Regions from separate parts of the Calothrix sp. CCY 0018 genome, predicted to be linked through region 2. Evidence: predicted binding sites of a transcription regulator. Region 2 holds the regulator's gene; the other holds the start of a gene.

Region 1 (3,435 bases), on a different contig from region 2:
ACTAGGGGTAAAACCCAGTTATTACAATGAACCCTAGCCGATAGGGTGAACAACTAGGGTGTTGACTCTATACCTTTTTAAAAGATAAAAATTCATGCAAAAAATGCGTTGGTGTTCATGCGGAGTGCCCTCTCCCCTTCCCCTCTGCCCTTTTCCTGGAGAGGGGTGCCGTAGGCGGGGTGAGGGATAAGTGTTGCGATTGTTACCGGCATAAAAGTTGTGTGAACGAAAAACGCGGAATTTCTATCAAAGTCAACACCTTAGTGAACAACTGATAACTGATAACTGATGGCTGTTTGATTGTGCAAGGAGTCATTGTTAATCTTTTTTGAAGCGATTCTGGATTTTAGATTAGTAATTTTAATCTAAAATCCAAAATCCAAAATGGGCTTATGCCATTTGATTTTCAATCGCCCAGCGAGCTAATTCGGTGCGATTGTGGAGGTTGGTTTTACCCAACATATTGGAAACGTGGCTTTCAACGGTACGCTGGGAAACGTTTAATTCTTCAGCGATTTCTCTGTTAGCCATACCTCTAGCCACAAACTGCACTACTTTTAGTTCTGTTGGGGTTAGTTGAACATCAAAGGGTACCTGGATGCGAGAGCCGTTTTCGCCTCCCTTGGCTTGATGTTCTTTCCAACGAATGGTTTGTTTGAGCGAGGATTCAACTTGGGCTACGAGTTCTTCGGGTTCAAAGGGCTTGACCATATATACATCAGCACCTTTATTCAAACCTTTTACTCTATCTGCGCTTTGTCCCTTCGCTGAAAGGAAGAGAACAGGTATCCAACTGGTGCGTTCGGTTTGTCGGACTTGTTCTACAAAGGTGTAACCGTCCATTTCCGGCATCATCACGTCGCAAATAATCATGTCTGGAATGTCTAGCTCTAATATTTCCAGAGCTTCCCGACCATTTTCGGCCGTGACGACTTCATATCCTCGGAATTCTAAGTAGTCTTTTACCAGCAAGATGAGATTAGGGTCATCATCTATAAGCAGTAAGCGTTTGTGATCTTTCATGCTGGGTTCTTTCATAGCAGTGGCACTTGTCGCGCGTAGATCCATCAAGGTCTTGAATAGTTATCCTAATTGGTGGATGATTGAGATGTTGTCCTTTTTTTCCCACTTACCAAAATTTTCGATTGGTGGAACTCTCAAGGAAGATTATCCTCGACCTTAAGATTTCGTCACCAACCGGGCTGAGCTACAGTAAGGATACGTAGAGTAATAGTATCTATAATGCGCTATTATATATCGCTTTGAAAGATGCGGGCTAAAAACATTCCATTAAATAATAATCATGAGTATGTTCACGGCGGTGAGTATTAGGCGAATATACCAATGAGTGAAAATAACCCGCGCCTCATCTATTTTTCTGCTTTTACGTATCCAACTGAATGCTCTTCTCTCGTTTAAGATTTTATTTCTTATTCAGAGAAGCCTTTATGGTAAGGAACGAACAAAAAGTATCGGCACCGCAAACAATTTGTATACTTCGGAGCGCGTTCGGTAATCGCGCGTTCAATTACGAGCGGGGATAAAGGAGTAGTTACCACAAACAAAGAGGGGGGTAAGCTACTATTATTGTTCTAGAACAACCGCTCCCGCAAGTAGTTGGTTTTTGTTTATCAGAAACCGTCGCCAATTTTTCCACTTGTACAGAGTCCATTTTGAGCTTAAATAGTCACTTTTTCAAGTATTTCTAAAACTAAAACTAGCTATTAGAGAAGCAACAATTAGAAATTAAAGCTTAATTTCATAGAAATACACGTTGTTGAATTTTTGACAACCCTACAGTTTCTATATAGTTTATAAGCTGTTTGTAGGGTCAATCGTAGTTCTTTTTTGTACTTGAACGCTCGAATGAAACACTGGATCATCACGCATAAAAAGGCAACATTTTTCCGTTCTATAACAATTTCTTGGCTTTGCAAATAATGGCGAGCCATATCAAACTCTTCTTATGTAGTTACATAAAACCCGAACACCAAAGGAAAATTGAGCATTTATACTTAAGTACACCTATAGAAAAGCTTAGTTCGGGAACCCGTACTATAGGAAATGTTGCCATTGCACGTCTGGCTTCGCTAAATTAGCACTCAGGAGTCGAGAGTGCTAAAAAGGGAAATTTAAGTTATGGCAGCTGTATCTCTAAGCGTTTCAACAGTAAAACCTTTGGGCGATCGCGTTTTCGTGAAAGTCAACGCATCGGAAGAAAAGACCGCTGGTGGTCTATACTTGCCCGATACTGCAAAGGAAAAGCCTCAAGTAGGTGAAGTAGTAGCAGTAGGCGACGGTAAGATGAAGGATGATGGCGGTCGTCAGTCGGTGGATGTAAAGGTCGGTGATAAAGTTCTTTATTCCAAGTACGCTGGCACCGATATCAAGTTGGGTACCGACGAATATGTACTGCTTTCTGAGAAGGATATTCTAGCGATTGTTAGTTAGTAGTTAGTAGCTAGTTGTTAGTTGTTAGTTGTTAATCCTTAAAAGGAACTGCAACTAGTAATTAAGAACGGTGTAGGCGATAAATAACAACATTTTTTTACAGATAAGCGATCCTGTACAAGTAGGTAACTATGGCTAAGCGGATTATTTACAACGAAAACGCTCGCCGTGCTTTAGAAAAAGGCATGGACATATTGGCTGAGGCTGTGGGTGTTACCCTCGGTCCTAAAGGTCGTAACGTAGTATTAGAGAAGAAGTTTGGTTCACCTCAGATTGTTAATGATGGTGTGACCATTGCTAAAGAAATTGAATTAGAAGACCATGTAGAAAACACTGGCGTATCTTTGATTCGTCAAGCTGCTTCCAAGACTAACGACGCTGCTGGTGATGGAACCACCACCGCGACAGTTTTGGCGCACGCAATGGTTAAAGAAGGTTTGCGTAACGTTGCGGCTGGCGCTAACGCTATTTCTTTGAAGCGCGGTATTGATAAGGCATCTACCTTTTTGGTAGGAAAAATTGCCGAGCAAGCCCGTCCAGTAGAAGATTCCAAAGCTATTGCTCAAGTTGGTTCAATCAGTGCTGGTAACGACGAAGAAGTCGGCCAAATGATTGCTCAAGCAATGGATAAGGTGGGTAAGGAAGGCGTGATTTCCTTGGAAGAAGGAAAGTCCATGTTCACCGAGTTGGAAATTACAGAAGGGATGCGCTTTGATAAAGGCTATATCTCTCCTTATTTTGCAACCGATCCAGAACGTATGGAAGCAAATTTCGATGAGCCTTTCATCTTGCTCACCGACAAGAAAATTGCTTTGGTACAGGATTTAGTACCCGTTTTGGAACAGGTAGCTCGTTCCGGCAAGCCGTTAATAATCATTGCTGAAGATATTGAGAAAGAAGCTTTAGCAACTTTGGTTGTTAACCGTTTGCGCGGAGTACTTAACGTAGCTGCTGTCAAAGCACCTGGATTTGGCGATCGCCGTA
Region 2 (3,435 bases):
AGTAAGCACCATATCTCCTTTCAACGACAGATGTAACTTATTTATCCAGCCTATATATTCACAGTGAATGAAATTAATTGGAGAATAAGTTTTATGGGCTGGTTAAAAAGACTTTTTGGAATGGGTAAACCCAAAGATGCACAGGTAAATCCTACACCGCAACCGCAAGCAGCACCATCTACATCTACATCACAATCGAATAGTACTACTAAATCAATCGCCCCAGAGCGTGTAGGATTAAATGGTGAATACGATCAAAGTGGTTTAGCAAAGCGAGTTGCTTTAGCTTTCGATGAAGATTCCGAATTGGACGATATTGATACTCTTTGGGTTGCTCAAACTAGTTCTACGGTAGTTTTAAAAGGTACCGTTCCCAGCCAAGATATTCTTAATAAAATGGTTTCTGTGGCTAAAAAAGTTAATGGTGCGAGTAATGTTGATACAAATCAAGTTACTGTAGCCTAAGTTTGTAGTTTGTAGTTTGTAGTTTGGGTTAGACACGAAAAAAAAATTTGCAACGACAATTTATATTCATCGTGTCGTAACCCAACATCATAATTATGGATAAACAGTATTATCAACCGCGATAAAGATTCAATTTAATACTGCTTTTTGCTTAGCAATTAATTCTTGCTGAACATCATCTGGTAAAGGTTTTCTCACGGATAAATAAGCCAAAGAGCCAAATAACGGAATTAAGGTAACTAACCAAAATAAAATCCGATTTTTCATTCCTCGTTTCGCCATATCGTCTCCCAAAAGCGCGGGGAAAAGCAGGCAAAGCAGACAAAAATCCAAACTCATTACATGGATAAAACGATCGGTTTGCCACTGTTGAACAAAATCACCCCAGTTTCCTCCCTGTAAACCGTAAGATACCAAAACTATCGCTCCGACACTCAATACAATACCAGTTATCCGGGAATCTAGTACTTTGATAAAAGCGTTCTTTTCACCAACAAAATCAGGATTTGGTTCCCGCAAAGCTAAATAAGGTAATAAAGCAAAAGCACCTACACCAAAAGAAAAAGTTGCAAATATCCAAGCCGGTATTTTTTGTCCTTTGCCATCAATAAACACCATGCAACTGTAGATTAAAGGAAATACACCCATCAAGTTAAATAGCGAAACTATCAAAGGGTTGATTCCTTCCCATTGCCCAGTTGAAAGATTTTTAATTAATTCAAAAGTATCGGGTTGATTCGGAGGAGCAAAAACAAAAGCATATACAGAAAATCCAACCCAAACCGACCAAAATATAATTTTTATCATTATTAAACAGTATCAATAAGCGTGTTTCTTGATGATACCTAAGTGATGAGGGGATGGGGGGATGGGGAGAAGGAGAAGAATAATTAACTCCTAACTCCTAACTGTTGACTGTTAACTGTTCACTGTTGATTGCTGATTGCTTCGGAGAGATATTCGGATGCTGCGGAAACGAGCGCGATCGCATTTTCGTAATTAAGTCTTGTGGGACCTAAAACTCCGACGCTTCCTACTGGTATCGAATCTCGATGATATGTGGATGAAATTAACGTACAAGTACGGATGGGTTCTAAGGTATTTTCCGAACCAATACGGACAGTGACGTGTGGTTTATCTAATTTTTCTAATTCTGTTTCGTCAAATATCAATCGCCATAATTGCTCTTGCTCTTCTTCAAGTAGGTGAATTATGGTTTGTACTTGCTGTATTTGTGAAAACTCTGGCTGTCGTAAAACTTCCGACACGCCACGCACCATGATTTGTGTATTTGTAGGGGAAAAGGTGCGACGAGTCAATTCGACGAGGGATGTTTTTAAATATTCACCGTAGCGCTGAAATTCAATATCTAATTGACTCCAGTCAAGTACAGTTAATTCCATTAAACTTTTGCCGCGTAATTGACTGTTTAAAAAGTTTGAAACAATCTGTAATTCTCTGTCTATTAATTCTACATCGGGTTGATTGCCTTCCGATGCGGAGGGTAAGTCCATCAATGTTGAATGTGTTTCGTAACCATCTGTTACCACAATCAACATGATCTGTCCCGTTTCAATTTGCACTAATTGTAAATGCCGTAATACCGCTGTATTGTTCTGCGGCATTGTGATTAAACTCACACAACCACTCAAACTGGCTAAAATTTGCGTCGCCCCTTGCAATAGTGCTTCTAAACTCCAATCTTCCCATTTTAAACCTCCCTGTAATGCCGCTTCTACCTCTTTGTTTAAACTTTGATTATGTGGAATTAACTGATCTACATAAATTCGATAACCAGAGTCTGACGGTATTCTTCCTGACGAGGTATGGGGTTGATAAAGCAGTCCAGATTTTTCCAAGACTCCCATTACATTACGAATTGTTGCCGAACTTACACCCAAGTCGAACTCTTCCACCAAAGCTTTAGAACCCACAGGTTCAGCTGTCGCTATATAATGACGTACTGTTGCCCAAAGAATATGTTGTTGTCGATTGGTTAGCTGGAATTGCATAGGGAATGGCTGTTTAAACACAGTTTTTATCAATATTAAAAAAAACAAATTTTTGAAATGTTATTAGCAGATATTTAATAACGACCGCATGGTGTACTGCAATACCTTTACACTTACAAATAGTTTTGTCCTGAGTGAGAGTACTATTTAATACAAAAAAGGTTCTTATTTGAATACATTGCCAATACTCTCTATTAAGTATTTTCTCAGATTTATTGATGAAATAGGGTATGTATAGCTACGAATTACCTATTACTCATGAAATAATATTATCAAGCTATATAAGTATAAACACCTTTGACTTTGACCTTTAACCTTCGATCTGTAACCATTAATACTGAGGAACTGAAGGGTCAACTAACATTGAATAAGCATCAATACCCCCGGTAATATTTTTCACGTTGGAAAAGCCTTGAGATGTTAGCCACTGACACATTTGAGCGGAACGAACACCGTGATGACATAGAACTAAAGTTTCCTTGTCAGGTTCCAAACGAACTTGAATGTCGTTTCCCCACTCAGCAAACTGACTTAAAGGTAAATTCATAAAGCCTTCGATGCTTGCCGTTTGGACTTCTTGTGGTTCGCGCACGTCTACAAGTTGGATTGAAGACTCCGAAGAAGACAAACATTTTGCGAGTTCTTCTACAGTGATTTGATTCATGGTTTGACCGAGGTTATTCCCCGTCATGAAGAATTTCTAAAAAAAATCTATATTTATTATGTTGACAGAAAATTCCCCTCTTAGCATCAGCACTAGTAAAAGGGTTTGGGAATTATCCAGGTAAATTGGCTACATCTTGATACTTTTTATGAATATGAGTAAGTAATTGTTCCTAATCCCATAGAATTTTGGATTTTAACAACGGATGTTTCTATTTTGCGGAAAGTTTGGGGTGTAGATTCTCTTCTCTCAAAACTAAGCATCGACGGATTTTGGATTTTGAAAACCACTATA

What was found. The regulator HrcA, encoded in region 2, represses chaperone genes, less so after heat shock. The targets are predictions, from matches to a motif close to TTAGCACTCNNGANTCNNGAGTGCTAA.
Region 1: a site for HrcA is predicted at 2,096-2,122, ahead of groES (co-chaperone GroES). Genes of this name have one in related genera too.

The regions. Positions count from the first base shown of each region.
Region 1 is NZ_CAWUDI010000037.1:26,895-30,329, forward strand. Features, by position in the region: gene ACM03V_RS24095 (response regulator transcription factor) at 391-1,068, opposite strand; gene groES (co-chaperone GroES) at 2,140-2,451, shown strand; gene groL (chaperonin GroEL) at 2,583-3,435, shown strand, end outside.
Region 2 is NZ_CAWUDI010000001.1:38,059-41,493, reverse strand. Features, by position in the region: gene ACM03V_RS00195 (BON domain-containing protein) at 94-465, shown strand; gene ACM03V_RS00190 (DUF2834 domain-containing protein) at 595-1,275, opposite strand; gene hrcA (heat-inducible transcriptional repressor HrcA) at 1,392-2,477, opposite strand; gene ACM03V_RS00180 (rhodanese-like domain-containing protein) at 2,809-3,168, opposite strand.